DNA from 3 places in the Ferdinandcohnia salidurans genome. Region 3 is predicted to be linked to each of the others. Evidence: riboswitches for the same ligand, from Rfam matches in the RefSeq annotation. Region 3 holds a riboswitch; each other region holds the start of a gene.

Region 1 (10,848 bases), on a different contig from region 3:
CCTCTAACCATTTGATCCGTAAGAATGAAATTGTCATTAAGACCACTAATTTCTCTATATCCTAATGCTTGTAAATGTGTATGCATGCGTACTTTACCTGGGATGATCCCTATCATTTGATACGTCTTCTGTTCCGTCGTTTCAATGGACTCGGTCAAATACATGAACCCGCCACATTCAGCAAGAGTTGGCAGTCCTGCTTTTATGGCCTTATGAATCGATTCCTTTGTCTTGACACTAGATTCCAGATCTAAAGCGAATTCTTCAGGAAAGCCTCCACCTATATATAGACCATCCACATCAATTGGTAATTCTTCATTAGCCAATGGAGAAAAATAAACCAATTCTGCTCCATTTACTTCCAAGATTTCTAGATTCTCAGGATAATAGAAGTTAAAGGCTGCATCTTTTGCAACAGCTATTCTCGTCATCTTATTTTGCTTCTTTTCAAACAAAGATGATTTATTTTTTTCAATTATCGGTTCAGCTACAGCTAATTCCAGCAATTTATCAATATCAATCGTCTCTAAAACCAAGTCACCCATTTTATCAAATAATGGAGTAAGTTCACCGCGTTCAATTGAAGGAATGAGACCAAGATGTCTTTCTGGAATTTCAATATCAACATCTTGTTTCAAATACCCGATAACAGGAATACGGCATTCCTGTTCAATTGCTTTTTTGACAAGCTGAAAATGTCCCTCGCTCCCCACTTTGTTTGCAATAACTCCAACAATATTTGGTCCTTCTGCAAACAATTGAAAACCCTTCACAATTGCTGCTGCACTTCGAGCCATACTTTCACAATTCACTACAAGCAATACAGGACTTTTCGTTATGATACTAATCTCTGCTGTACTACCTTCATTTGTTTCCGGACTTTTCCCATCAAAGAACCCCATAACTCCTTCTATAATTGAAATATCAGCATCACGATTTCCATGTGTGAAAATATCCAAAACTCTTTCATGGGTGAGCATCCAGCTATCTAAATTACGTGACACTCGTTCTGTTACAGCTGTATGATAGGATGGGTCAATATAGTCAGGACCACATTTAAAGCCTTGTACGCTTAGACCACGTTTGATTAATGCTGACATAATCCCAATTGTTAATGTTGTTTTTCCAACCCCACTGCCAGTACCTGCAATTACAATACGTCGATCGCTCATTTACTCCCCCACCTTTTTTAGTTTGCGACTCTTTGTAAATACTTTTGGATTGCTTCTTTTGTTGCATCATACACAATTCGACCAATGCCTTTTCCAACAATGGTTCCTGAACCTGCGTATGGTGTTTTATCCCCTTGTTGTGTAACACCTAGAAGTAGTGAATCCGTTGATGTACCAGTTGCAATGGTGTTGGAGTGTGGATCTTTAATATTCATGTCTAGTAACGCTTTTGTTTTCGCTTCTGTAGCTGACATAAAGGCATTTACAAGTGCACCATCTGTAAAATGTGAATCTATGAAAAGCATGATGTTGATTGTACCTATTGTTTGTTTCGCCTTAGAATGTGAACGACTCGTAATATCAACAGCATTTCCTGTACCCGCAGTTACAACGGCCAGCATCTGAATACCTTCAAATTCTTCATGCCGAATGACAACATCTTCTAATTGAACAGCTGTCATCATTCCAACAGCTTGTTCATAAGGAATAGAGTACTTTGTCATCCAATTTCGCAAATCACGGTCAGGCTCTGAGCAATTATAATTCTTTTCAACATGAAAATTACAAAAATGCTTCAACCATTGAATCCCATCACCGATGACCCCATTGGATAATGTTCGTAAAGGTTGATCAAATTGAATGTGGATATACTCCTTCGTTTGAAGAATCTTATAAGAATTTTCAAAACGTGAACGAGGTTGTGCTTGATGATAGCCTGGTGTCATAAGTAGTTGTGGTTTTGGAATTGTCGGATGAGACCCAAGCTTAATATCGACTTCATACACCTTCTTTAGTTGGTCTGTCTTTCTGAAATTGTTAACATCTCCAACTTCTAAAAAACGTCCCTTATAAAGCATGGCAATCCGATCTGCATATTGAGAAGCAACATTTAAATCATGCAAAATGGAGAAAATTGTTAACCCCATGCTTTGCTGCCGTTCTTTTAATAAATCCAACATTTGGAATGTGTGTTTCACATCTAAATGATTCGTTGGCTCATCTAAAAGCAAAATCTCAGGTTCTTGTGCCAATGCCTTCGCTAATAACACCCTTTGCTTCTCACCACCACTAATCATTCGGAATGGAGTTTTTCGAAATTCACTTATATTCGTTAATTCCATGGCCTCTTCAATGACGTTCCAATCTACTCGGGATAGCTGTTTGAATAAACCTTTCTGGTGTGGATAACGCCCTAGACTCACAATTTCTTCCACAGTATAATCAAATGAAACCTTCGCCTCCTGAGTAAGAACAGCCATTTTTTTAGCCTTCTCAAGCTTTGAAAGAGTTGAAATTTCTTTACCAGAAAGGAAAACTTCACCATTTATAATCGGCAATTGCCCAGTTATCAGTTTAAACAGGGTTGTTTTTCCACTTCCATTTGGACCAAGAAGCGCAAAAAATTCACCTTGATGAATCTCAAGATTTAATCCATTAATAATAGGGGAATTCGTATATCCGCCAACTAAATTGTTAACTGTAATCATCTACGTTCCCCTCCAACTCTTTCTCTGATTAATAATAGTGCAAAAACCGGTGCACCTATTAGAGCTGTAACAACACCAATTGGCAACTCTTGTGGAGCAATAATACTTCTTGATACTAAATCAGCTAAAATAAGGAATGCTCCGCCTATCAGTAGTGAAAGTGGTAGTACATGGCGATGATTTGGACCCGTTACAATACGTACTACATGTGGAATGACAAGCCCTACAAATCCAATTGATCCAGACACGGCTACAGCTGAACCGGTTAATAAAGAGGCTCCAATTAAGATATAAAACTTTCCCTTCTTCACATCAACCCCAATATGATCTGCCGCATCCTCCCCAAGTGCTAACGCATTCAACTCCCGGTAATGGTAGAACAAAATAAAGGAACCGCACAACATAAACGGAAGAATCAATTGAACATGACTCCAGCCTCTCAGTCCTACACTGCCATATAACCAATAGATAATTTGAGTCATTGAATCTTGGTCGCTTAATGAAATAATGAGGGAAACAACTGCTCCAATAAAGGAACTAACAATGATCCCCGCTAATATTATTGTTTCAATCGCTAAGCTTCGACTACTCAATCGAACAAGTCCGAATACAATAAGTAGTGAAACAAAACCACCTACTATCGCAACAATGGGAAGAGTAAAGTTTCCTAACCCAAAGATCGTAAACTGAAAAAATAAAACAAAAACTGCACCAAGAGATGCACCAGATGAAACCCCGATTGTATATGGATCCGCTAATGGATTACGTAATAATCCTTGGAATGCAGCACCCGCTAACCCAAGGGATGCACCAACAAAAAAGGCCAGCAATACCCTCGGTATTCGGATGTTCCAAATAATCATCTCTTCATTTCTAGCAATCTCATTAAGCCACCCCCAACCAAAGGTTTTGTCTAGTACAATATGTAATATGGTTGGAATAGGCACTTGGACACTACTAACGAATATGCCAAGGAGGGCTGTACTAAGTACAAACCCTCCGCTTAGAATATATAACCAAATAACGTTATTTATTAAAAACTTCCGGATAAATAAGCTTCGCAAGAGTCTCGACTCCTTCAATTAACCGAGGACCTGGTCTAGTAACCGTATCGTTATCAACATCAAAGACCTGTTTATTTTTAACTGCAGGAACTTCAGACCAGCCTTCACGCCCAAATACTTCTTCAGTTGGATTATCTATGTAGTAGCCATACGTTGTAATGATGACATCAGGATTTAATTGTACAATTTCCTCCTCTGTTAATTGTACCCATCCTTCATGCTCCTCTGCTGCATTCGTTGCTTGAATGGCCTCGAACATTTCATGCATAAATGTATTTGTTCCTGTTGTAAAAATATCAGGCGCAGGTGAAACCTCAACCCAGACTTTCTTTTTATCTGTTATTGTTGAAGCTTTTTCCTTGATTTCGTCAAAACGTTGCTTCATATTTGTTACAATTTCGGTTGCCTCAGTCACAGTTCCTGTAGCTTTCCCAATCATTTCAATATGTTGATACGCATCCTCAAAGGATGAAGCACTTCCAACGACAATCACATCAATTCCTGCATCTTCAAACTGTTTTAATATGTCAGGATGTGTATTGTAATGATAATCTGTAACTAGTGCTAGATCAGGAAGAAGTGAAAGAACCAATTCTGCATTGATATCCTGTGCACCTACTTTTTGAATTTCAAGTGCTTCTGATGGGTAATTATCGTAATCAGAAACTCCAATAATTTTTTCTCCTAAACCAAGGGCAAATGCAATTTCTGTATTACTTGCCTGAATGGAGACAATTGATTCAGGTTCTTCATCAATTGTAACTTCTCGATCAGCACTGTCTATAATTGTGATAGGGAACTCTTGATTGGCATTCTCCCCTTCAGCTTGTTCAACGGTTTTTGGATCCTTCTCATCTTGAGCCTCTTCGTCTTGTGTACCACAGCCTGAAACGATACCCATGGTAAAAAGAAAAATAAGACTTAACAGACCCCATTTTTTCAACATTTCCTTCATTCTTTTTTCCCCCTTCTAATTTTGAACACAAAAAAACGCCATTCCACAGGAAGAGCGTTTCGTAAAGGCATAATAAAAGTTATTTGCTATAGAACTCCAATAAAGCAATCCTACTATAACAAATATAGTATCATATGATAATTTATCTGCACTTTAAACGTTCCTTTCCTCGAGGAAGCTTAAAAAACAAAATAGGCAGGTCTCCTGACTTGCGAATCAACGGTCGGTTACTCCTTCCCATGTAAAAAACACAGTGGATCTTATAACCTTCCTCCTCGCTTACAGTGGCGGGACCGTGTTGGACTTACACCAACTTCCCTCTTAGTCTTACATTCTCTTATTAGAAGAATGGTAAGAAACCTATTTGCGAAATATTCATTTTTTTGTATTCTGCAAAATTATAATACACCCCTAATGTTTTGTAAATAGGAGCAAAGCTAAGGAACCAAAAGTTCATTTGGTCCCATCACTAATTTAACACTTAAATTACGTCGCTGTTTCCTTCTTCCGTTCTCTCTACTAGTGTAAATAAAAATCGATAAATTAGCCGATATGCTTCTTCTAATGACATCTCCTCTTTAAACCCATTCACGTAATTCAAAGCGAAATTCAAGTCCCATAAGCCATCACCTTGGTTAAACATCAACACAAATTTTGCTTCATCTCCACGTAATTCTTTTCTTAAGTTTTCTTTAAGAGGTGACTCGAACTTCTTCTGTAGCTTCAATCCTACCATGACATCGTATGTTCCAAATACATCATTCACTTCAAACGCAATTGCATCCACGCCGATTAGTTCCAACCACTTTGATTCAAAGTATAGAAATTCATTCTTGTGTTTTTCTAGGTAGTCAATCGGGTGTTCTAAGAAACCAAATGATTCTTTAGAGAGTGTTTCTTCTGTTTCTTTATCACATCTTTCTATGTAAGCTTCACGGAAACGTGTAGTAGGATCCTTTTCGATTAATGTAACGTCATGTGAAATTAATTCATATCTTTCTATGTACTCTTTTTCCTCTTGAAATACTGCAACTTGTTTCTCTTCACTCATTAACTCTGATGAAATGTATTTTTTCATTTGTTTTTGTAACATAGGTGTTCCTCCTGAATTTGATGCCTTACCAGTCTTAGGGGTAAGGCACCCATTTTGTACATTCACTTTTTAGCGAGTACGCCTTCTACCTCTCGTTGAATTGCTTTTGGATTGCCTATCATTAGACTTTCTATTTGAAGAAAATGGTGCAGCCTTCTTTCTGTCTCTTCTACTACCTTCAGAGCGTTTATTTTCGTTTTTTTGCTCACTTGCTCTCTCATAATCCTCACGATCAGGGATACTTATGCCCTTAATCACTTGTAGCTCGAATTTTTGATGAATCCCTTTTTCAATCATTCGTAGGAACTCCATATCCTTTGGAGCCACTAAAGTATAGGCAACCCCGTCGCCACCTGCACGGCCAGTCCGTCCAATCCGGTGAACATAGCTTTCCACATCTTGTGGGATGTCATAGTTAAAGACATGTGTTACCCCTTCAACATCCAGTCCCCTTGCAGCAACGTCTGTGGCAACTAAAAACTGTGTTTTCGCTTCACGAAATCGTTTCATCGCTTTTTCGCGTTTGGACTGTGTTAAATCACCATGCAACTCGTCTGAATCATATCCGTTAGCAATCAATGCCTCGTGCAGCTTTTTCGCACGAACTTTTGTACGACAGAATATGATCGCTAAAAATGGACGATGTTCTTCGATTAAATGCAACAACGTTGCTTGTTTTCTCCGGTCAGTGGTTTCAATCACAACTTGTTTAATCTCTTCCACCGTTACTTTTTTTGCTTTCACTTCGATTAACTCTGGCTCGTTCATATATTTTTTGGCAAGAGATTTAATTTCGTTAGGCATTGTTGCAGAAAACAGCATGGTTTGTCTAGAAGGAAATGTTTCTTTAATGATGTCATCTACCTCTGGAAGAAAACCCATATGTAACATTTGGTCGGCTTCATCTAACACAAGCATCCTAATCGATGACAGATCAATCGTTCCACGGCGAATATGATCTAATAACCGACCAGGCGTTGCCACGACAATATGCTGTGCACCTTTCAGCTTTTTTAATTGATGCTCAACATCCTGACCACCGTACACAGCTAACACATTGATACCCTCTACGTTTTCCATCATTTTCTTAATTTCTTTTGAAATTTGCTGAGCTAATTCTCTTGTTGGAGTTAAAATAAGTGCTTGCACATCCGACTCGTGCACATCAATCTTTTCAAGAATCGGTAGAACAAAAGCCAACGTCTTTCCTGTTCCCGTTTGTGCTTTTGCAATCACATCCTTCCCCTCAAGTACGGATGGAATTGTCCGTTCTTGTATCGGAGTTGGTTCCACGATACCTAATGACTTCAATGTATGGTTAATCTCTTTTCGAATACCAAGTTGTAAAAAATCTAGCAAGGCTCATCACGTCTCTCTTCTTATCATAATGCCAGTTTGATTGTTCAATGGCTTATTTACTATAGCATATATATTGGTTAGTATTTACAGAGTGATTTGGAATATTTATTATTGTCACAGTGACGCCCCGAATTTTGTCGATGGGTCAGAGGGATAGGTTCCTTGACCCACCATAAATGGTACGAAACTTTTCAAATATCGCCTGTTCAAACTTAATACTTTCTTTTCCGAACTTATCCTTAATATTTTTCATTGTACTTTTCAAGTTTGTTGTATTTCTTCATAATAAAGGGAACTTCCTATTATTAAAGTTCCCTTTGTTCTTAGTACACCTTATATGTGAGCGATTTACAAATCTACTTTCATGTCACGCAATGCACCTTGTTTAACGTATTTTATTAGTTTTGCAGCCTCATCTCGTACACGTTTTCTTCCTAAATCGGTTAAAAACCAGTTATCCTTTCTGGTGAAAGCATCATCAGCAGGACATAACGTGTAGGAGATCCAACTAGGCATATATGTTTGTAATGTCAGATGTAATCGTTTCATATGGTAAGATGTCGTTACTACCAATATTCGTTTGATCCTATATAGGTGAAATTCTCTGTTTAATACGAATAGAGAGGCTAATACATTTTCTAGTGTGTGCAATGACTGATCCTCAATTAGTATATCTTTTTCGGAAGCCCCTAACGCTATGGCTTCTCTTTTCATCGAAACAGCTTCTGAGTGATCACTTTCCTTCCACTTCACACCACCTGAAAACAATAGTTTACTGGCTCTACCTTGCTTATATAATTCTACTGCTTTTGGTACGCGATATTTAACGGCTTTACTGCTACCTGCCACCAATATACAATCTCCGTTCGCGAAATCATCTTCAATATCCGAAAATATAAGCTTGGTCACTTGTGCGTCTGAGAGTTTTTCAACCTCTAACTCAGACAGATACATTTACATGTTTCCCCCCTTTACATAGTTATCCTATCATAAATATACCACATTTTGGAAGTTTAACAGTATGTACAAATGCATCAAAAAGCAGTTTATTATTGTCACAGTGACGCCCCGAATTTTGTCGATTATCAGGATTTAAGAATCTAGTTAGGGGTAGGTATTAAAATTACGCACACATCCATGTAGACAATATGACAAAATCATACTTGACACATAGAATATGGTGTATTGTCATGATATTTTTGATTGAGGAGGTGTAAAGAAGATGTGGGTTTATAACCATTCGAGACATAGACGAAATATGAATATGTCCCAGTTGCCGCCATTTGGGCCAATGGGACCGAGTTCAGGACAGAATATGGGTTGGATATCCAATATGTTAGGTCAAGCATTGCAGCAGTTAAATCAGCCACCACCTTATCCCCAGACGATGCCCCCTTATGTACCACCTTACATGCCACCTTACACACCGACAACTAATCCATCGTTTCCACAACAGCAACCGATGCCGACGACTACCCAAGGACCACTAGGCTTACCTGCCAGCCCTCCAGCAATTAATCCAACTAAGCCAATTAATCCACCTGGAACCAGCGTTGTGATTGATGCGAATACCGTCAAGCCATGTATGAATACGTGCACATACGTATGGTTAAAGAATGGCACGACGTACTGGGTATGGATGAGTCAGACGACTCAAGATTCGATCTACGGGTATTATTGGAATGGTTCACAATGGGCTCAGTTTAGCCTTCCACTCCAACAAATTGACTATTTTCAATGCTTTAGTTGTTAAAAGGAGGAATTGACTTGTATTACTACCATCCTAATGAAGTTCGAAATCCATATCCAGTTTTTCTACATTATCTCTATTCACCCTATTACAGACAGATGAATCCGGATGTAGTTTGTGATCCGGTTACGGGTATTTGTGGTGCGCAAGGGTCATCAGCTTCCTCTCCAACGACTACGAAGCAGCCTTCGATTCCAATCGGTGCCCCAAGCCCAAAACCAGTTACACCAATATATACTCCACCCCAACAATCGCAACCTATCTTCCAACCACCAACACAGCCGATGCCAATTTTCCAATCGCCAACCCAATCACAACCAATCTTTCAGCCACCAACTCAACAACAACCGATTTATAAGCCACCAGTCCAGCAACAGCCAATCTATAAACCACCAACACAATCTATACCAAGTACCCCTCAACCACCTTCAAGTTCAAAGGAAGTAGAGGAGTTCGTTCATAATGGGGTTCGTTATCGCTGCCAGTGGGTATATTGCTGTTCTCCTATTGAGCAAGGTAGTATTCCGGAGAAATTGGAACCGGGGATCAATCAAAAAGCACAAGATTATATGATTTGGGAAGAGGACGAATTTCCGGAGTTTAAAATCGGAGCATGTACGAGCATAAATAACTGTATCCAAAAGAGAAATTCTACCTTACGGGTTATTTTTCGGATTATTTACCCAGCTAGTGTACAGGAGGTTATTGAGAAGGAATTGCGTGAGTGCTTTGAAATCGGATCTGCAGCTGCTTCAGCTGCTGTCGCTACTCAAATTGCCATTGTCAGAGCTGCTCCCGAATCGGCTCCTGCCATCTTGCCAAACATGCTAAATTTGGCATATGAAGCTGGCAAAGAAGCATTTATTGAATGCCTCAAACAAAAACAAAATGCGAAATATTATTTGAAGTACATCAAATACAGTGTGTTTCACGAACAATTTAGCAATGAGGGTTGGCATACACTTAACAGCAAAGACGTGGTTCGAATGCTTGAACAGCTATATCTTTATCAAACTGGCCTCATCTTACTCCCAGGTGTCGATTCCTTTGCAGATCTTGGAAAAAAACTAGGAGTAGATGAAAAAGGCATCGAGAACTTTTTTAAGGACCCAGTAGGAACAATAAACAAACAATGGGATAAATTAGGCGATGCCCTACCAGATGCAAAAATCGGAGGAACTACCGGAGAAATACTCAAAAAAATCGGGTTTCCGTAGAAATCTAAGAATCCACAGGAGGAAGCTTGGAGCCAATTCTCGAAAGCTTCCTTTGGATCTATTTCTGAAATCTTTTCAAGAAAATAGTACCTGATCCCTAGTACATACTCTATCTTTCAAAATACCCCGCTAACGCAGGAAAGACCAAATTCTCCTTGCATTTTTAATATTTTTATATGTATACATATGATTATAAATAAGAGTCAAATTAATATAAATTCTTTCCCTTTGCCTTTAGTAATCTAACAAACTCATCCAAAACCTTCGTACGAAACGGCGAACCCAAAACAATGAAAAATTCTCTAGGAAACTGTAATCCATTCACATCAATGATCTTCAAGTCACCATTTTTAAGCTCACTTGCTACTGCAAGCTCTGACAACAAACTAATTCCTAACCCAGCCTTCACAGCCTCCTTAACTGACTGTGTACTACTAAACGTCATAGTATTCTTCGGATCAATTCTCAATTGTTCAAAAACCTTTTCCCCAGCTTCTCTTGTTCCGGAACCCTCTTCCCTAAGAATCCACGGTTGCACCTCAAGCTCTTTCAACTCAACTTCTCCGTTTTCTCCAACCAATGCGTTGTCTGGTAAAGCAATAATCACCATACGATCCGCAGCAAATTCCTCAATTTCAAGGTTCTTTTCCCCTTTGACATGACCTTCAATAATTCCAATATCAAGTTGATGTGCTTTCACCAACTCAACAATTCTTTCTGTGTTATCAATCTTAACTGTTGGCTGAACATC
Region 2 (10,848 bases), on a different contig from region 3:
CTGATGCCACCATTATTTTTATCGTCATCCTTCTTAATGCTGTAATTGGGGTTGTTCAGGAGTCTAAAGCTGAAAAAGCTTTAGAAGAACTAAAGAAAATGTCCACTCCAAAAGCGATTGTCAAAAGAAATGGGAGCCTGTGGGAACTTGCTTCTGAAGAAATTGTCCCAGGTGATATTGTCATTTTAGATGCTGGGCGCTATGTCCCTGCAGATTTACGCCTCGTAGAATCAGCGAATATGCAAATCGAAGAATCTGCTTTAACAGGGGAGTCTGTTCCAGTTGAAAAAAATGCTACTTTAATCACCAGTCACGAGGCATCCATTGGGGACCAACGTAATATGGCGTTTATGACAACTCTTTCAACTTACGGCAGAGGAATTGGCATCGTTGTCGATACAGGAATGAATACGGAAATTGGAAAGATTGCTAGAATGCTTGGCAAACAACAAAAAGAAACAACCCCTCTTCAAAAGAAATTAGACGAATTAGGTAAGTTCTTAGGAATAGGCGCGATTATAGTTTCCATTGTCATCTTTTTCATTGGTTTCTTTCAAGGAAGAGAACCGTTGGATATGTTCCTTATTGCTGTAAGTTTGGCGGTCGCAGCGATTCCCGAGGGTCTTCTTGCAATTGTGACGATTGTACTCGCTATGGGTGTAGGGCGGATGATTAAGCATCATGCGATTGTACGTAAGCTACCTGCCGTGGAAACTTTAGGTGCAGTAAGTGTGATTTGCTCGGATAAAACAGGAACACTAACACAAAACAAAATGACAGTCACCACTATATTTATGGATGATCGTTATCGGGAGATTGGTGAGGTTCCTTCTGATATCGCACAAAGCCATCCATTTTTTCATGGGATTACATTATGTAATGATGCCCAGGTTTCAGAGGATCAAAGTACAGGAGATCCAACCGAAATTGCACTTGTTCAAGCTGGGTTGAACATTGGGTTGCACAAAGAGACACTTGAAAAAGCATTTAAACGGATCTACGAACTTCCCTTTGATTCCGACCGAAAAATGATGACAACTGTACACGAAGATAATGATAGGATTGTTTCCTTTACAAAAGGGGCTTTGGAGAGCATTCTACCTAGGGTAACAGCTATTTATAAAAATGGGGAAGTTACCCCACTTACCGATATTGACCAACAACGTATTCAACAAGCTGCAGGAAAAATGTCTGATAAGGCCTTACGTGTTCTAACTGTGGCTATGAAGAATGTATCAAAAGATGACAGCCTTGATAACAACTTAGAAACAGAATTTATTTTCCTTGGCCTGATCGGGATGATAGATCCTCCCCGAGATGAAGTGAAAGCATCGATTGCCTCTTGTAAAGATGCGGGCATTCAGACCATTATGATTACAGGTGACCATCAAAAGACAGCATTAGCAATCGCGTCCGAACTTGGAATAGCTAACCACGAGGCACAAACGATGACTGGCCAAGAACTACAAGCACTTAGTGATATGGAGCTACAGGAAAAAGTGAAAACTGTTCGAGTATTTGCGCGAGTTTCTCCCGAGCATAAGGTGCGTATTGTAAAAGCATTAAAAGATAATGGCCATATCGCCTCAATGACTGGTGATGGTGTGAATGATGCTCCATCATTAAAGCAGGCTGATGTGGGAGTAGCCATGGGGATCACAGGTACAGATGTTGCAAAAGGGGCCGCTGATATCATCCTTACAGATGATAATTTCGCTACAATTGTATCAGCTGTAGAACATGGAAGAAACATCTACCAAAATATCAAGAAATCAATTTTATTTTTACTCTCTTGTAATCTAGGAGAAATTACTGCGTTATTCATTGGTATTTTACTTGGCTTACCCGCTCCATTAACAGCCGTACAAATTCTATGGGTGAATCTAATTACAGATACCCTTCCCGCAATTGCGTTAGGGATGGATCCTGATGATCCCGATGTGATGAAGGAAAAACCGCGAGATCCAAAGGAAAGCATCTTTTCCAAGGGGAGTGGAAGCTTCACCGTATTGAATGGGTTATTAATTGGTTTTATTACCTTATTTGCATTTGTAGAAGGCCTACGTTTCTATTCTGGTGCAAGCTCAGTTTTTTCAATTGATTATAGTAACATTACAGCAGATGCATTAATTCACGCTCAAACAATGGCGTTTATTACATTAAGTATTTCTCAATTATTTCACTCTCTCAATCTCAGAAGTCGTAAGAAATCGATTTTTAAGGTGGGACTATTTACAAATAAATACTTAATCGCCGCAATTTGTTTAGGTATTGCCATTCAAGTGGGGCTTGTCTATATCCCGTTCTTCAACAATGTATTTGGCATTCATTTTCTTACAGGCAAGGATTGGCTTCTCATTCTTGGACTATCAATTGTACCTGTTATAGGAAATGAATTTATGAAGGTATGGAAACGAATATTTTCTGCTTAAACGTTCAAGAAGGTCTAGTGCATGATATTTCAGCACTAGGCCTATTTTTCTTGAACCCGCATTTTAAGTTAGGCATATGTTACAAAGAGGTGGTGGTTTATATTGAATCGGTTATTTCTTGTAGCATTTTTGCTTATTATTACGGGCGTATTTGTAGCCTCCAACATTTATACTTTGATCCCCATATATCAAAGCATTTCAGATTCCATCGAGATCACAAATGAAAAAGCGGTGCTTGGAGGGAGCATTTTTTCATTTTTTTATGCGATAGGGTTACTAACCTTTGGTCCACTTTCTGAAAGGGTAGGTAGAAAAAAAGTAATCGTCTCTGGCTTATTCTTCTCAATTGTTACGACCTGGTTCGTTGGTTTTTCCTTTAATGAGGTAAGTCTATATGTTTTTCGAGGATTGCAAGGGATTGCTCTTGGAAGCTTTGCACCGGTTGCGTTCGCCTATACATTTGAAATATTTCCAGTGCGACATCAAACCCTAGTTCTTGCCCTTATCAATAGCGGTTTTTTAATTGCAGGAATCCTTGGGCAGCTCATGAGCTCAAGTATCACTTATTTTTATGGGTGGGAGTATGTTTTTTATAGTTATGCTGGGATCTATCTTGTCCTTTTTATAGGTAGTCTGTTTATATACCCCAGTGTACCAGTTATGAAAAAGGCAGATGCCTCTCTCTTACAAGACTTTTATAAAATTATAAAAAACCCTTCATTAGTCATATGCTATATAATCACTTTTTCAATTTTGCTTTCCTTTATTTCATTTTATGATGGTATCGGTCAGTTCTTAAATGAACTGCATGGGGTCGACGAACAGACATTATTCAAGATCAGGGCAATTGGCCTTATTGGTGCTTCTCTATCGCTATTCACGGGAAAATTAGTTCAACAATTCGGTGACCGGCGAACATTATTAATTGGATTAAGTTTAGCTACCACTAGTCTTATTTGTCTTTTAATGTCCAGTAGACCAGGAGTTATCGCTGTTTTAAGCATACCTTTTGTTGCTTCAATCTCATTGCTCTTCCCTTCGATTATATCCCTAGTAGGCAAATTGGGGGAACACGCACGTGGTTCCGCTATTTCATTATATTCTTTTACATTATTAACCGGCGCTAGCTTTGGTCCAATTATAGCCTCAGCTTTAGATTTTCCTATTTTACTAGTAAGCCTTATTGGAGTGTTTATCATCAACATAGCCTTAAGCATGCCTATGAAAAAGGGTACCACTAGACAGTGATACCCTTTTGACTATTAACTCGTTCTGCTACAACTTCGGCAAAGCGTTCGAACCGAGGTTCATCGATTCGCTGTGGAGTTAATTCAATTTTTAAGGTCGCCGCTAACTTCGAGTGTACATAAAGCATATCGCGAAATTCATCAACCGCCCCACAAAAATTCGGATAGCATTGGTCTCCAGTACCAAAAACCCCTGTTACAATACCATTTGTAGGGCTGTTCTCAATGGCTCGATAAAGCCGAAGCATTTCGTGCGGAATTTCCCCATTCCCCCATGTATAGGTCCCTATGATCATGACATCAAATGATCCTAATTCGTAATAAGGAAAGTGTTCCACCTGATAGACGTAACACTCAGTTGTATACCTTCTCATATAATGGTTGATGATTTTTGCTGTTTCCTCTGTATTACCTGTAATTGATGTATAGACAATGGCGACTCTCATACTTATAGTTCATCAAATCCATTGGATTGGGATACCTTTGTATACGTCCGTGATTTTTGCTCGAAGAAGTCAGATTTGGTATCATTCATCATCTCGTCACTAAATACCTGAATCCATGGCATTGGGTTTTCTTTTTCTTCATATAGGTTTTGAAACCCAAGTTGGCGGAAGCGCTTGTTCGCAAGGTACTCGACATACTCTTCAAATTCACGTAAATCGATTCCATCAATGTCTTTTAAAATATAGCGTGCCCACTCTTTTTCAAGCTCCACTGCCTGTCCAATTGATTTATAAACATACTCTTTGTTCTCTTCGGTATTCAATTCTGGGTTCTCTGATAAAAGAATTCGAACAAATTGTGCAATGAAATATGCATGCTGCATTTCATCCCTTTGAATATAGCTAATCATTGTACTAGTCTTAAGCATTTTTTGTTGCCTAGCTAGATTATAGAAAAAGGCAAACCCTGCATAAAAATAAATGCCTTCTAGATTAATCGAATTAATTGCTAACTTAAATAAGTTTTCCGGAGTTGGATGTTCCCTAAAACCTTCGTAAGCCTCTAAAATCAATTGATTCCTTTTTCGGACAATTGGGTCTTCCTTCGCCTGATTAAAACGGTCCTTTTGTTCGGGTAAAGGCACAAGCGAGCTCAGAATATAAGAATATGATTCATTATGAACGGCTTCCTGTTGCGAAATCACTGCAAAAATGGCTTTAAAACTAGAGTCCGTCACATAATCCATTACCTGGTTCATTGTCGGTGTTTGCAAACTATCTAATGACGCTAGTTGCGTGTTGATTCGTAAAAACACATCCTTTTCAATAGAACTTAGTTGGTCCCATTGTTTGATGTCATCCTGCATATTGATTTCTTGTGCTTTCCAAAAATTTGATAGCAAGGTTTGATAGAGTGTATACATTTGTGGATATGCGATATCGTTCCAATTCAGTAGTCCCGAGGTTTCCCCATTAATGATTCCCGTTGATTTATTCGGAAACTCTGGATTAAACAATTTTATTTTTGTTAATGGCTGATTACTCGTCATTAGCTCCATTCCCCCTTAACTATGGCATAGTTCACATTCTTCAATTTCTGCTTGTGACGTGCTTCTCACATAATACGTTGTCTTAAGTCCTTGTCTCCAAGCCTCTAAATGAAGCTGTAAAAGATCCTTTGCTTTAATGTCATGTCTCACATACAAATTGAAGCTAATTCCCTGGTCGATATGACGTTGGCGAGCTGCATTTTGTCTAATGCTCCAAACCTGATCCACCTCATGACGTGCTTTTCGATAAAACTCATACGTCTTATGATTGATATCAGGTGCGGTAACTTTAAATTTAAAATTCTTTTTTTCCTCCGCATATTCAGCCGCATAGATTGGGTCAATTCCATCTGTGGAACCTCCGATTTTAGCTGTCGATGAATTTGGCGCCACAGCCATTAGCCAGCCATTGCGCACACCATGTTTTGATATATTTTCTTGAAGCATACTCCATCGTTCCGACGAATACTTTCTGCGAGTAAAATAGATGCCCGATTCCCATTCAGAACCTTTAAATTTACTATAGGCTCCTTTTTCCTTCGCTAGCTCCATCGATGATTTGATTGCATGATAAGCAATTGCTTCATATAGTTCATCTGCATATTGAACAGCCTCATCAGATTCCCAATAAATACCCTTTAATGCTAAAAGATGATGCCAACCAAAGGTACCTAATCCTACTGCTCGAAACTTCTTATTTGTGAGGTCAGCTTGTTTTACCGATATCGTATTTAAATCGACAACATTATCAAGCATCCTAACCTGGATTCGAATTAGTCGTTCAAGGACATTGTCTCCGATAGCTCTTGGTAGATTAACAGATGAGAGATTACAAACCACAAAATCACCTGGTTTTCGAATGATCACAATATTTCCTTCATCGTCGATATACTCTTTCGTAATCGCTGTTGCTGACATATTTTGCGCGATTTCTGTACATAAATTACTGCAAAAAATCGAGGTTCGTCCTGTTCCTAAAAGGTGTTTGTTAGGGTTCTGGCGATTTACTTGATCGCGATAAAACATGTAAGGTGTTCCTGTTTCTAATTGAGCAATCATGATCCTTGCCATGACATCCATAGCGCGATAGGATTTACGTGGTAAAAGTGGATGACTCACAGCTTCCAAGTATTTTTCAGTGAAGTATTTTTCATCCTCTTCATCGTAAAAATCCTCGAGACCTAATGGGTTTCCGTTCTCATCTTTCCAACCCATGATTTGTTTTACTTCATGTGGACAAAAAGTGTGCCACTCCCCAATACTTCTGCCGTTCTCATCTACCTCTTGTAACTTCTCCATAAACAAATCAGGTACGGAAACCCCTGTAAAAATATCGTGTGCCTTACGACGTTCGTCTCCATTATTTGTTTTTAAGTCTAGAAAACCGTTCATAATATCTTTGTGGAAAAGGTCTAAATAGATGGCAATTGCTCCTTGGCGTTGTCCTAATTGATCAACACTTACTGCTGTATCATTGATAAGGCGAATCCATGGAACGATCCCAGAAGAATTCCCTTTGAATTTCTTTATGTCGGAGCCTAACGCGCGAACCTTGCCATAATATACGCCAATTCCGCCACCATCTTTTGATAATCTAGCAATATCCCAGTTGTTTAAATAAATGCCATCAAGTGAGTCTTCAACAGTATCAATGAAACAAGAGGACAACTGACCAAAACTTTTACCTGCATTTGATAGAGTTGGAGTGGCTACTGTCATATATAAATTACTTAATGCCCAATAGGCTTCTTTCACATAAGTAAGACGAACTTCCGTTACCTCATGCTGCATTAATGTCATCGCGATTATCATGAATCGCTCTTGTGGAAGTTCATAAATATTTCGTTCGTAATCCCTTGCAAGATAGCGATCCGCTAATAAAAACAAACCAATGTATGTAAATAAATGATCTTTAGAAGGATCAATGACTTCTCCTAGTTCAAGTATTTCTTCCTTAGAATAAGAGTTTATTAATTCATTAGAATATATTCCTCTTGATGTTAGTTCCTGTAGCAACTCATGCAAATTGCCGTATTTTAGAGCACTATTGTAATTTCTATTAGTTGCAGCTTTTTCATACAATTCATTTAAATAGAGATTAGCCGCTAAATATGTCCAGTTGGGTTGATCCATGGCAATTTTGTTTAAGGAATAAAAAAGTGCATGCTGGTTTGCTTCAAATGTAGTGACATTCATTCCCTGCAGTTTGTTTCGAATTTCGGTCGTGTCGAGCTGGTAGGTACTTTCTGCATATTCAAGCGAGTGTAAAACTGAATCCAATTCCCCTTGTGTTGTAATATTCATCTATTTCTCTCCCTTAACGTTTTTTTCGTTATAATAAAAAAATCCGCCCAATTGAATTGAGCGGATGAAACGATAACATCAAGAGAGCACATGAGTTGCCCTACCTGTCGCCATCGTTTCATCTTCCCAATCCCCGAAGAAGGTGAAACATCTTAAGAAAAGACAGGTCTCCTGACTAATGCGTCACTCTACTTTGAACCCTTCCCATATAAGCACCTTTATTTAAGTTATCTTATACAGTGGCCTGTTCATTTCGTCAGCATTTACAGTTGCGGGGGCAGTTCTGGATTTTCACCAGATTCCCTTTTAAGCACAAATGGCATCTTTTTCCCAAGGCTAAACACAATATGTAGTTGTTAATATTCAAAATCTATCAATATATACTATTACAATTAATAATAAGGGACACCTACCTATTTAGCAAGACAAAAATTGACAATTATTTCTCGAGAAATAATACCTTGTACTTTTTCTCGAGGGGAAAGAGTGTATGATATCTTTAGTAAATAGAAATCATAGTGTAGGGCAACTTACTTATTAAAAAAAGGAGTGTTTTGTGAATGAAAGGACAAGCGACACCTTATTTAATGTTTAATGGGAATGCGAAAGAAGCTTTGGAATATTATCAGGAAATATTTGAGGGCGAAATATTGGATGTTCAAACATATGCTAAGGCAGGTTATGAAACACAGGACTGGGCTAATGACCGACTTATTCATGGTAAATTCAAAAAGAATGAATTCTTACTAATGGTATCAGATGACTCTCCCGACCATAGTGTAACATTTGGAAACAATATCTCTTTAGTTATAGAATTTGAAAGTGAAGAAGAAATTACGAAAACTTATAATGACCTAATGCAAAAGGGCACTGTGTTCATGGAGTTACAGGATACATTTTGGGGTGCAAAATATGCAAAAGTAAAGGACCCATTCGGGATCATATGGGACTTAAACTATGAAAAGAAGTAAAGGAAATTCCCCTAGCATCTAGGGGAATTGTTTTTATTTCTTCCATTCATGTTTTAGCAGCCCATAAAAGTACATATCAAATCGCTTCCCGTCACGCTCTAGAAATTCTCTTGAGGTACCTTCTCTAACAAATCCTAACTTTTCATATAAGGCGATGGCCCTCTCATTGTACTGAAAAACGGTTAATTGGATTCTATGAAGATTTAACTCTTGGAAAGCAAAATCCAAAACGAGTTGCATGGCTTCATATCCAAGCCCTCGATTACGGTTTCCTTCTCCACCTATTGCGATTGCAAGCCATGCATTTCGATGTGGCCAAATAATGCTGTCAATGTCCACAAATCCAACTAATTTATCAGTCTCCAATTCTTTAATCCCAAACACAAACTCTTTCTCGTTTTTCTGCTCAACCCACTCTTTAAAAGCAGACGGATGTTTTGGGAAGGACGGTAAAGTATCTAGATTTCTAAGAAACTCTTGATCCTCATACCAACTTACAATGGTTGGTACGTCATCTTCTTTAATTCTGACAAGCTGAACCTTTTTTCCTTTTAACAAATTGTACGTAATCATTCGAATTACTCCCTTATTTTTACTAAGAGAGTAATTCAACGTTTTTTGTAAAAATCCTTTAGAAATTATTTCTTTTCAAAAAATGAGGTTTGACTACCGAGGTCACCACCTTTCGTTAGATTACGAGGGATTTTGTGTGTTTTTTCTAGGATAAGTGTGTAATTTCGATCTATTGCCTTTTTATATCGAAGTAGTACGAGTGCACTTATAACGGATTGAAGGGCATATAAAGAAGAATAATAGAGTAGATTTAATGTAGTGTCCGTTAGCAGAAAGATTCCAATCAAGATGACTAGTTGGGTGAAGAAAACTTTTTTAGATTTTAAAATGACTCCAAAAGCTAAAGTAATGATTCCAGTAATCTCTAAAAATACATAGGGTTCCATATGGTCTACCTCCTTTTGATACTTTCATTATCCATTGAAAAGGTTGCAAAAACTTTGACTTGAATCAAATTTTCGAAAAAAAAGTTCAAATTAAAAAGCAGTGAGAAGGAAACAAATGTTTTTCTCACTGCTTGCTATTATTGGACTTTATTATAGTCCTCAATTCATTCTATTAAGCTGTTTTTCTTCTGATTACATAGAGGAGGCCAGCAGCTACAAGGATTAGCGCGAGTCCAACCACTAACATGTTAGCCATATTTGTAGCTGTTATCGGAAGTTTTTTCCCTCCATTAGAATTCTTCGAGTCAGAATCTTTTACAGTTGAGTCATTTGTATCAGAATCTTTCACTTCAGAACCTGGAACTTCCTTAGACTCTTCAACTTCTAACACTCCAAATGTACTAAAGTGATCGGTAGTAGCAGTAATTTTTCCATCATTGTATTCGCCACCGACCAATTCCCATTCCTTACTTTGTGGATTCCAATAGAAAACCTTCACTTTTTTCGGATCATCCACTTTTTTAGGGTCAATCGAAAAAGTCATTGTGACTTTTTCGTTGAACTTGTGATAGCCCTTGCCTTCTGATTTGATTGTAAAATCATAGGCAACTAAAGCATCCTTACGATTGTCCTTCTGTACTTTAACTTCCGTTTCACTATCAGGTAAGATAGATGAAGGAATTTGAAGGTCAACCACGCCATTTGAGATGATTAATGTTGCATTTGCTGCTTTAAGTTTCGCAATTGCTTCAGAGCTCAATGATACAAAAATTGTATTTTTCTTTTCAGGAACTTCAACTCTAACAATAGCTCCTTCTTTTAGTTCGCCTAAATCATCTGCAGATACTACATATTTGTTTCCTCTTTCGACTTCTGGAGTAACAACAATAATCTGCGGTTCCTCTTCGCCTGGTGTTGTAGTAACATCAACGATTCTACCTTCAGTTTCAGTTGGGATTCCCTCACTACCAAGACTTACTAAGTGATCACGGAAGTTTTCCCAATCAGATAGTCCTAAATCTGTTACACGGCCTTTTTCGTAGGCTTTAGCAAATACGTCATAGCCGTCTCCACCTTTAGCTGTGAAAGCATTTGTAGCTATAGTATAGGTAGCATTATCATCAACAGCTACAAGGTTTCCTTTAGCATCTTCAATGTATACTGCAACTACACGTTCGCCTGCTGGTTTTGAAGAATCGAATTCTACCTTACCTCCTGCAACATGTAGGAAACCACCATTCTCACCTGGATACTTGCTAACAGAAATTTCAAACGCTTCTTTAAGCTCAGCACCTGTTATTTCCATCGTAGCTAACGTGTTACCAAATGGAAGAACTGTGATTACTTCACCTACCGTGATTGGGCCTTCATTAATTGCTGCACGGATGCCACCGCCATTTTGTAAAGCCATCACTACATTTTTACCAGTAAATTCTCTTG
Region 3 (10,848 bases):
ATAGGTTTCAAGCTTTTTTAAAACTTCAGTGTCCTCTTTCTCCAATTCCATTAATGTAGGAACTAAAATTTGTTCATCGGTTAGCATATAAAGAGGGTCAATCGCATTGTTTCTAGAAGAATTCCATTCTCCATTATGTACTTCAAAATGTAAATGTGGACCAGTTGAATTACCTGTACTACCGATATGACCAATTAACTGACCTTTTACAACCTTTTCTCCTTCTTGAACATTGCGTTTACTTAAGTGTGCATAAACTGTCTCATATCCATTTGGATGCTCAATAAAAACGACATGACCATATGAACCCTTGAAATACGACTTTTTTACGATTCCTTCCTCAACCGCATATATGTGATCTCCAAGTGGAGCAGCGATATCTAAGCCTTTGTGATTGCCTTGTCTCGTTCCAAATGTATCAGTGATTCTCCCTGTGACTGGCCACGCCCATTCCTCTGTTGCTTTGTTACCTGGAAGTTCATGTGCGTTGACATTACATTCTCCTATAAAGAGTAATCCTGTACAAACTGCCAAAATGGCAACAATTGCAAATCGTTTACCAAACATTTTGATCCTCCTCAAAATATTGAACAATGATGCTATGAAAATGTGAACCCGTTATGTTTAGATTCAAGGACACCCCCTATCTAACATTATCTCTATTTACTAAGCAAATAAGGGACACCCTTACATTATTTGAAAAATTTTCTTAAAATATGTAAATAAAGTAATACTTTTCGTAACTGGTAAGGTGATACTTCCCAGAAATTATATTTAAAAGCAAAAAAAAGAGACATCTTAGTGTCTCTTATTGCAATTGAATTAGATTTGGTGCGAGCGGTACTGGTACCGGTTCCCCTATTCGTACATCACCAATTTGATCTATATTTCCGTAAAATGTAACTGTATCAAAGTTAAACTCTTTAGCGGTTAGCATAATTGCGTCCAACATAAGAATATAATTATCTGTATTCTCTAAAACCGCATCATCACTAAAATGAATTTCTAAATTCGTACCATTTGCTTTAATTTGTTTAATTTCAGATATGATTGGTGGATGCAGGGTATAATCCCCTTGATTAGCCTCCGCTTTCATTGCTTCCAGCGCTTGTTCAATCGTATTAAAATCTTCATAAGTTAAAGCTAAAATTTTGCGGTCTGAATGATCATTTACATAATAAAGGTATGCCTTTTTTGTATCTTTCTCAACATCAATATTATTTTCAATGATACCAGATTGCCCTATAGTAATTCCTTGTTGATTATTTTGGAAAAGTTCAACATGTTGATAGTCTTCTAACAGATAACGGAACGAACTAATCGTATGTGAAAATTCTGCAGCTTCAGCAGTAGCAAATGACTCAGTATTAATCGAGTTATTTACGTCCACCCTTACTGCCTTTGAATTGTCTTTCGTTACAACTTCTGAAAAATCTTCAAAATATGAATTCGAAATTTCATCAATGCCCCATTCTTTGTTTTTGCGAATAGCCTCATTTACTCTTGGAACTGTCTTTTGCCATTGTTCAACAACATTTTCCCCATTAGATTCGACGATTACTGAAACTACAGAAGGAAACATTACACCGCCCAAATACACACCATATGTGAGAAGGACTTCGTTTTCCCCTACACTATTTACAGTGTAACTATTGCTTGGTTGTTCCTCAAATGAAAATATTCCAGCCTCTTCATTTTGTTGTGGTTCCTCTGCTTTTTCTAGTGTGTTAAATGATGCATCCTTTGATGCTGCTTCTCTGTTTTCAGAATCCATAGCAATATTCGTATTTTCCCTTGCCATTTCAGCTGAGTCTGAGCTTGAACTATTCATATTATTAATGAAAGAAGGAGCTAAGATGAATAATAGAAGCACTGCTGCTGCAGATGCAAGGGTAGGAACAAGCCACATTTTTCTCTTTTTCTTATTCATCTTAAGGGTTATATTTTGATAAATCTCTTGTGGTTTCCGTTTGTCTTTTATTCCTGGCATTTGCGATAGCATCTGCTCGAGTTGTTCATCACTCCACTTTGAATTTTTCATCATCTATACCCTCCTTTACGCCTGATTCCTCCATATACTTCTTTAAGACCTTTAGACCTCTATGCTGAGTTGTCTTTACCTTACTCTCCGTCCATCCTAGAGTTTCAGCAGTCTCTGCAATTGAAAGTGATTGGATATATCGTAAAATAAGCACGATACGCTGGTCGGTCGTACAGTTTTCCAAGCAACGGTACATCATTTGTACCTGCTCATTTTGCAACGCTATTTCTTCCGGAAGTGGAGCAAAGTCTCTTACCTCTTGGCGACTCCAATCAAAGGAATCCATTATTCGCTGTTTCCACCCTTTTTGTTTCCGGAACGAGTCAATCGCAACATGCCTTGCAATTGAAAATAACCATGTTTTTTCACTACTTTTCCCTTCGAATCTATCATATGATTTTAAAACTCTTATATAAACTTCCTGAACGAGATCTTCAGCTTGTTCACGATTTTTTACCATATAAAATAAGAAGGAGAAGACATCGTGATGATACTTTTCATATAGTTCCTCAAACAAGGAATCCATTTGCAAATCCTCCCGTTCATTTCATTAGTCGAATGATTAATAAAAAAAGTTACACTCCCAATATAGTATGAATTAATAAAAAAAGGAAGAATATTTTGGTAATATTCTTCCTTACTTTGCAATTGTTACATTTTTTAAGAATAGTAGTCTCAGGATTGGATACAGAATGAGAAAAAATACTCCATTCCCAATTGCGTGACTCATATCGAATGGTAATCCAGCTAGGTAATAGGCTAGGAACTTACCCGAGAATAAATAAAGAGGGATTGAGATAACAAATCCATATAAGAAACCACAAAATACTGCATAGATGGCTAATAAAATGACAGGAATTCGATCACGATACTTCCGTAAAGCCCCACTAATTAACCCAATTATCCCCCATGCAACGATTTGTCCAATGGTCCATAAACCCATACCCATTACAAGATTCGATAATACAGAACCGAAAACAGCAACAACCATACCATAGATTGGACCCAAAAATAAGCTAGTTATCACGATAATCGCAGTCATAGGCTGGACATTCGGAAGGAATGTAAATGTAATTCGACCCACAACAGACAAGGCGATTAGCATCGATAAGAGCGTTAAGTTTTTAACAGATAAATTCATTATTCCCACTTATGGAGATCGAATTCGACCTTATCTTCAGGCTCTAATTGGTATTCATTAGCTCCTACCATGGCTTCTTCACCATTAACAGAATAAAACCATGATGTCTTTTCTTCTTCGCTTCCTGCAACGCCATTAATGCTGGCAACAAAAGCACCATCGAATTGTGTTTCGACGTCAAAGTTTGCTTGCATGACGTCCATAACGGTAACTTCTTTTCCAGATTCAATTTCAATTTCTTTTTCTTCAATGATTTCTTCACCATTGTTTTTGGAGATAACAACTGTTACAATCTCTGCTGTTTCTTCTTTATCTACAGTTTCTGATGTGTTGTTGTTGGAAGATTCATTTGTAGATGGGTCATTGCTGCATCCAAATAAAATTCCCAATGATAGTAAAGCAACTAATAGTTTTTTCATGTTTCTAGCTCCCCTTTTGTTAAAATATGTGTATGAATAAGTGTTTTATGCACCTAACATCGAATCAAATGCGCCTTGGCGTATTTGCGCCCAATTTTTAGGCCCACAGGAAGTGGGTCATAAAGACGTTGCCACAGGATGTGGCGTTCTTAGTCTTTGATCTTACAGATCGAAAAATTTCCTTTGAAAAATCGTGGCATCTGCCGGAGGCTATTATTTTATTTCGTAGAAGTGTCCTTCTTCTGCGGAATAAAATAATAAAAGCTCACCCTTGGGGTGAGCTTTAAAGATATAACAGGAAAACAACAAAAAAGCATGGTGTTTTAATGCTAATTCTCGCACCCCGGAGAATTAAAAAAGAAATGAATTAGGCAGGTCTACTGACTTAAGCTTCGTCCTACTTTGAGTCCTTCCCATATGTTGAACAGCATTCGCCATCCAGTCATACAGTGGTTCTTCTCATTTCGTCCACTTTTACAGTTGCGGGGGCAGTTCTGGATTCACACCAGATTCCCTTTTAAGTCTTAGAGAGGATGTTTAAAAAGTGCGGTGAATATGACGCTTCGAATTTCTGTGTTGGCTTGCTTTTCCGTTCCTCACGTATTAACTGCATACGCTCCGGTACTCAAAGCTGCGCCGCCTTGAAATTCTCGGTCCTCTTCATCCTCCTTTTTAATCCTTTATTTAAAGAATCAAATACAACATTCTCTGACACCTAAAATTCAATAAATTATTTAATTTTCTATTTAACAATCCCTATATTACAAGAAGAATTTTTCTTTTACAAGGAAATTGTTTCTTATGGAACAAGAATCTTCGCCACGTTTTTTCAAATTACTCACTTTTTCGAGGGATTACGAAAGTAAATGTCGTTCCTTCACCAAGCTTACTATGGACCGAGATATTCCCGTTATGTGCACTAATAATGTTTTTTACAATCGCAAGCCCTAAACCAGTACCAGATTTCCCTCTTGTTCTGGCCTTATCCGCCTTATAGAACCGTTCAAATACAAAAGGTAAATCTTCTTCTGGAATTCCAGAACCCGTATCCTTAATATCAACTTTTATTGAAGTTTCTTGACCAGTAACATGTACGTCAACCTGACCATTTTCATCGGTATGTCTAATTGCATTATCAATTAAGTTTGTAAAAACTTGCTCAATACGATCAGAGTCTATATAAATCTCACCAATGTCGTCTACCTTTGTAGCAGTTAACGTTATTTGGTTATCCTTAGCTAAACCTTGGAATTTCCGAATCACCCGACTAATAAGGGTATCGAAGTCAACTTTTTCTTTATTTAAGGTAATATTCCCTGATTGCATTCTAGCCAAATCTAATAACTCGTTAACAAGTCTACCCATTCGTAATGACTCATCATAGATGACTTTGGTAATTTCCTTTCGCTCTTCCTCGGAACTCGCTATGTCATCCATAATTGCTTCACTATAGCCCTGGAGCATTGCGATCGGAGTTCGCAGTTCGTGAGAAACATTAGCAATAAAATCTTCACGTAGCTTGTCCAAACGTCTTTCCTCCGTCATATCGCGAAGGACCGCAACGGCACCCCTAATATACGTCTGATTGTAAAGTGGACTCATTAAAATAACCCATGTTCTACCTTGAAGACTAATTTCAATAAATTGCTCCTTTTCAAATGAAACGGAACGTTGAAATAAATCCTTGACTTCTGGTGGAAGCTCTTGACCAACGTCCTGATACATACCTTGTTGGTAATACCAAGCTTGCAAAAAGCGTTCCGCAGGTGGGTTTGTTATCAATATCGTTCCATCACGATTTAAAGTGATAACTCCGTCGGCCATACTGTTTAATATGCTTGCAAGCTGCTCTTTCTCTTGATTAAGGGCATTTATATTATACTTTAACTGCCTTCCCATTTGGTTTAGCGCCATTCCTAAAGCGCCAATTTCGTCATGAGTAAGTATAGGAACCTTCGTATCAAATTTCCCTTTAGCTACTTCGGTAGCAGCTTCCCTCATTTTACGCAATGGAGCTGTAATACGCGTTAATAGAAAGAAGGCAAATACTGTTGTAAGGACAATTCCGATACCTGCAGCCAATATTATGAATTGAGTAGTATCCTTGGTAGTCTTTTGAACTACATCTAAGGATTGATAAAGAAAAACAGCACCCATCTGATCATTTTCGATGTGAAGAGGGGCCCCAACCACAAATAGTTCTTGTCTTTGCTCTTGAGGAGTTTTTCCACTTTCTGTTAGTTTTATCTTTTTGCTTGCGTTTTGGTCGTTTGTAATAACACGTCTAAGATCTGGGTCTTCTGTAATAACTGTAACAGGAATGGTTGGTACAGCCGTTCGATCAGGAGATACCCATAACGTGTTTTCGTCTGCCGCAATAATAACCTTTGTTTCATCATTCACAAGCTCCCAAGCAAGGTTCCTTGCTACATCTTTATCCTCATGCTGCTCCATAATAACAGCAATATTTGCAGCAAGTTGAGTTAAGCTTCTTTCAGCTTCTTGAATATGGTAATTCTCAAAGTACTCCATGAATAGTACCGTTAAAACAAATAACACAAAGGAAAACAGTAAAAGAATGGTTGCCCATAGTTTTCCTACTACACTTCTCCAAAATTTCATTCTTGGCCAACCTCAAATTTATACCCAACGCCCCATACAGTTACTATCATTTTCGCCGCATCCTGAGACACTTTATTTAACTTTTCACGTAAGCGTTTAACATGTGTATCTACAGTACGAAGATCACCAAAGAATTCGTAATGCCATACTTCTTTTAACAATTGTTCACGATCAAATACTTTGTCAGGTGATTTTGCTAAAAAGCATAAGAGTTCATATTCCTTCGGTGTTAAGCCCACTTCCTTGCCATCTGCAAGCACACGGTGTGCATCATTATCAATTGTTAGATGTGGAAACACGATAACATCCTTAGCCGTTGTTTCAGTTTGAAGATAGGTTGTAAGTGATGCCCTTCTTAGTAAAGCTTTTACTCGAAGAACAACTTCTCTTGGACTAAATGGCTTTACTATATAATCATCAGTACCGACTTCAAAGCCTTGCACGCGGTTTACTTCTTCTCCTTTAGCAGTAAGCATAATAATCGGAGTTGATTTCTTCTCACGCAATTCGCGACATACCTCAATTCCATCTTTTTCTGGCATCATGAGGTCTAGTAAAATGAGATCATAATCATTTTTCATAGCCTTTTCTAAGGCAATATTTCCATTTTCCGCTTCTTCAATTGCATAATTTTCTCTTTCTAAATACATTTTAAGTAAACGACGAATTCTTTCTTCATCATCGACAACTAAAATTTTCGCTTCATTTTCCATTTTCTTATTCCTCCATTTTCTTTCCGAAAGAATATTTCTCTACATCACTATCGTACATAAAAATTTCATAATTTGCTATAACATATATCACACTAGTTTATCCAATGAGGGAAAAGTCGATAATTCGACACAAAAAATGTTAGATAAAAAAGCCTTCATCAAATGATGAAGGCTTTTTTTCTTATGCATATGAGTGTAAACCAGCAATAACTAAATTTACAAATATAGTATTAAACATAATAATGAAGAATCCAACGACCGCAAGCCACGCAGATTTTTTACCATGCCAGCCTTTTGAAAGCCTCAAGTGTAAAAATGCTGCATAGAAGAGCCAAGTAATAAGTGCCCATACCTCTTTAGGGTCCCAGCCCCAGAAGCGAGTCCATGCAATTTGCGCCCAAATCATAGCAAAAATTAACGCGCCTAACGTGAATACTGGGAATCCTATTGCTACAGAACGATAACCAATTTCATCAGTTAAGTCTAAATTTAATCTTCTTGTTAAAGGCTGTAAAGCGGCACCTACACGTTTACGTAAAATTAAACGAAGTAATCCATATAGAATAGATCCTGAAATAATTGACCAAAGTAATGTATTTACTTTTCTAGCACTTAATAAGGCAGGTAATTCAATCCCGCTAGAAAACTTACCATCTGTCAGTAATTCGCCTTCATTAGGTACTACCAAAGCAGGTAATTTGTATACCATCTCAGCTTCAACGTTGTCTTTATCCACCCATGAAAACACTGATTCATATTTCATCGCACCAAATGCGGTCGAAATGGCTACGAATCCAACAACAACCACTAATATATACATAACAAATTCTAACCAAAATGTTTCCTTGCTCTTGATAGACTGATCCACACTTTTTAAAAGATAAAGGATACCTGCGACAAAACTTATTGAAAGAATTGCTTGCCCTAATGCAGCAGTCGTTACGTGAATGTGGAGCCAATCACTTTGTAAAGCTGGAATTAATGGAGAGATCTCTCTTGAAAACATACTTCCATAAGCAATAACTAATAATGCAATCGGTAAAGTAAACAGTCCTAAAATACTTGTTTTATATATAAAGTAAATAATAATAAACGCTAGGACTAGCATCATTCCGAAAAATGTAATAAATTCAAATAGGTTACTAACTGGTGCATGTCCAGCTGCAATCCATCGGGTAAAAAAATAGCCTAACTGTGCAGCAAATCCAATGATTGTAATAGAAATCCCGATATGGGACCAGCGGTTATACCCATTTGAACTTTTTTTATCTCGAATCGCTCCACCAAAGACAAACGTTGCCACAAGATAGAGAAAAAAAGCAGCATATAGCAAATTTGAACTTAATTCAGCCATTTTTATCCCTCCTTATTTTCCTTATTTTCCTTATTTTTCGCATCAACTTGATCGATAGGTTCGGCGATTCCCGTATCAGCCAAAACATAACGAATTTCATTTTTCAAACCAAACCAGTTTTTATTTGTATGTCCAGCAACAATAACTTCATTATTCTTTCGCTGAATCCAAATCCGACGATGGTGCCAGTATGATCCTTGAATAACACCAATCATAAATATTGCACCACCCAAAGCAAGTAACCATAATGTAAAGTCTCTTCTGACAGTTAATCCAGATACATTCTTCATATCAATACCAGAAAACGCCATTTTATACTTATTCTCACCCACAGGCTCGATATTTTGCTGAATAGCTACGAAACTGATTTCTCCTTCTGGTTTATCTGGAGCATACATTTTAAATACAAATGCTGGGTTATTCGGTATTTTTGTTTTTGTGGCAGGTTCCCCTTCATCATTAAAAAAGAAATCAGGGAAATAGCTTGCCAACTCGATTGAATATCCGTTACCTAAATCATATTTATCTTGCGGATCTCTTAAGTTAATGGTAATTGAACCAAATTCCTGATTCGTCTCTTTGTCTACCATTGTAAAGGACATCGTGCTAAATTCATTTAATTTATAGTCAACTTGATAGACTGCATAATGATCATGCTTTAATGGTTCATTTACTCGGATTTCGTGAGATTTAACTTCTTTTAATTCTGGTTCCACTCCCGGAATAATTTCATCTGTACGTTCGAATAAAGTAACATCTGTTTGATAGTTTTTTACTACCATCGCATTTCCGGCAAGTTCAATCGCTTTATCAAATACTTCTTTTTCCTTGCCCTTCTCGTAAACTTCTACAAGAAATTGTTCGCTCTTTAAATAATACTTTCCATCTGTTCCTGGAACACTTGCTGTTTCTCCCTCACGAAGCCAGAGTACTTCATCAATATACATTCCAGGTACAAAACGAAGCATCGCACCAATAAGAAAAAGAATAAGTCCACAATGGTTTACATATGGGCCCCATCGAGAAAAACGACCCTTTTCGGCTAAAATATTCCCATTTTCTTCACGGACAGAATAATGTTTCTTCCTTAGTTTATCCTTAACATTTTCAAAGTCCTTCTCGATATTTTCGACAGTGTTTTTACCATATACACGCTGTCTTTTTAGGAAACTTTCGTGACGTGTAACACCTTGTTTTTTTAATGCTTTATACAGAGGTACTACACGGTCTATGCTACAAATAATTAAGGAAATACCAAGCATTGCTATTAGAATCATATACCACCAAGAACCATATAGGTTGTGGAAACCTAACTGATAATATAATCTTCCTGTGATGCCATATTCTTGTTCATAGAAATCAGCTGGATTCATCGCTGGAGGTATGTATAATTCTTGCGGATAAATTGTCCCCAATGCTGAAGCAATTAGAAGGACAACGATGATCCAAATCCCCACTTTTACAGAGGAAAAGAAATTCCATATCTTATCAACTATTGATTTATTATAGGTTTGAGAGCGCCTTGCACTACCCTCATACCTCATATCTAGCAATGGCTTTTTCTCTTTTCCACCCTGATTTTCTTCTTCGTTTTGGACAGGTTTACCACAAGCCTCACAAAAAATTGTACCATGTGGATTTACATGCCCACATTCGCATTTAACGTTTTCCATAAAAATAACTCCCTATGGCTTAATTTGCTCCATATAATCTCGTACCATCTTATTTGTCATCTCGCCCGTGATTATTTTAACAACTTCTCCATCTTTATCAATTAATAAAGTTGTTGGCAACGGGTCAATTCCATAGGCATTTAACAACTGGTTTCCTTTATCGATTACAACTGGAAATGATAAGTCATACTTTTCAATAAAATTATTAACACTGAATTTCGGCTCACCGACATTGATTGCGATGACTTCAATCCCTTGATCCTTATATTCCTGATAGTATGTATCAATATATGGGAATTCACGTTGACAAGGCTCACACCATGTCCCCCAGAAGTTTAAGAATACACCTTTTTCCCCTCTATACTCCGACAAATGGTGTTCTTTCCCGTTCAAGTCAGTTACGACAAAATCTGGTGCCTTATCCCCTACTGCAACCTTTTCCTTACTAGTAAAGAAATTGATATACAATGTATAAACGAGTGCAGCGGCGAGAAGTAATAATATGACGGTCCGCATAACTAATCGTCGCTTTTTCTTGTCCATTGAAATCTCCCTTTATTTTTTATTTGATTTGATGTTTACTTTCTTTGCCATTATAGCACTTATTAATATAGCAACATTGCATACATTTTGAAGGTTATGTGACAATTGAGAACCATTATCGCCAGACTAGATTAGACTAAATTTCATGAGACTTAGGAGAAAGCTTCTTTTCCGAAAAGATTTCATGTAATTTAGTCACACCCTAGCTTACTTAATAGAGCGAGTAAAGCTTGTTGACTGAACAAACCTATTCCCTACAATCGATTATTTTTCGTACTTGCTAAAGCTCTTAATTGCTTAACTTCATGTGGAAGTAGTTCTCTGAATTCACCTGTACTTAAG

Evidence for each region. A riboswitch is a leader RNA that binds a small molecule or an ion and turns the genes downstream of it on or off. The one in region 3 is predicted to bind cobalamin.
Region 1: another riboswitch for cobalamin. It lies ahead of ACFSFW_RS23660 (ABC transporter substrate-binding protein); the one in region 3 lies ahead of ACFSFW_RS01130 (DUF4430 domain-containing protein).
Region 2: another riboswitch for cobalamin. It lies ahead of ACFSFW_RS13075 (ribonucleoside-diphosphate reductase subunit alpha); the one in region 3 lies ahead of ACFSFW_RS01130 (DUF4430 domain-containing protein).

Annotation. Positions count from the first base shown of each region.
Region 1 covers NZ_JBHUEK010000034.1:279,216-290,063, forward strand. Annotated here, with positions in the region: gene ACFSFW_RS23645 (cobyrinic acid a,c-diamide synthase CobB) at 1-1,172, opposite strand, end outside; gene ACFSFW_RS23650 (adenosylcobinamide amidohydrolase) at 1,190-2,659, opposite strand; gene ACFSFW_RS23655 (FecCD family ABC transporter permease) at 2,656-3,723, opposite strand; gene ACFSFW_RS23660 (ABC transporter substrate-binding protein) at 3,686-4,678, opposite strand; cobalamin riboswitch at 4,856-5,057, opposite strand; gene ACFSFW_RS23665 (branched-chain amino acid aminotransferase) at 5,160-5,771, opposite strand; gene ACFSFW_RS23670 (DEAD/DEAH box helicase) at 5,841-7,130, opposite strand; gene ACFSFW_RS23675 (YdcF family protein) at 7,479-8,084, opposite strand; gene ACFSFW_RS23680 (hypothetical protein) at 8,353-8,883, shown strand; gene ACFSFW_RS23685 (hypothetical protein) at 8,898-10,097, shown strand; gene ACFSFW_RS23690 (LysR substrate-binding domain-containing protein) at 10,306-10,848, opposite strand, start outside.
Region 2 covers NZ_JBHUEK010000020.1:18,442-29,289, reverse strand. Annotated here, with positions in the region: gene ACFSFW_RS13095 (cation-translocating P-type ATPase) at 1-2,432, shown strand, start outside; gene ACFSFW_RS13090 (MFS transporter) at 2,535-3,680, shown strand; gene ACFSFW_RS13085 (flavodoxin domain-containing protein) at 3,670-4,125, opposite strand; gene ACFSFW_RS13080 (ribonucleotide-diphosphate reductase subunit beta) at 4,128-5,174, opposite strand; gene ACFSFW_RS13075 (ribonucleoside-diphosphate reductase subunit alpha) at 5,190-7,478, opposite strand; cobalamin riboswitch at 7,623-7,820, opposite strand; gene ACFSFW_RS13070 (VOC family protein) at 8,039-8,449, shown strand; gene ACFSFW_RS13065 (GNAT family N-acetyltransferase) at 8,483-9,022, opposite strand; gene ACFSFW_RS13060 (hypothetical protein) at 9,088-9,408, opposite strand; gene ACFSFW_RS13055 (5'-nucleotidase C-terminal domain-containing protein) at 9,581-10,848, opposite strand, start outside.
Region 3 covers NZ_JBHUEK010000004.1:141,034-151,881, reverse strand. Annotated here, with positions in the region: gene ACFSFW_RS01150 (peptidoglycan DD-metalloendopeptidase family protein) at 1-567, opposite strand, end outside; gene ACFSFW_RS01145 (hypothetical protein) at 809-2,041, opposite strand; gene sigX (RNA polymerase sigma factor SigX) at 2,019-2,567, opposite strand; gene ACFSFW_RS01135 (ECF transporter S component) at 2,679-3,182, opposite strand; gene ACFSFW_RS01130 (DUF4430 domain-containing protein) at 3,182-3,601, opposite strand; cobalamin riboswitch at 3,955-4,157, opposite strand; gene ACFSFW_RS01125 (ATP-binding protein) at 4,436-6,223, opposite strand; gene ACFSFW_RS01120 (response regulator transcription factor) at 6,220-6,936, opposite strand; gene ccsB (c-type cytochrome biogenesis protein CcsB) at 7,118-8,290, opposite strand; gene resB (cytochrome c biogenesis protein ResB) at 8,293-9,963, opposite strand; gene resA (thiol-disulfide oxidoreductase ResA) at 9,976-10,506, opposite strand; gene rluB (23S rRNA pseudouridine(2605) synthase RluB) at 10,761-10,848, opposite strand, start outside.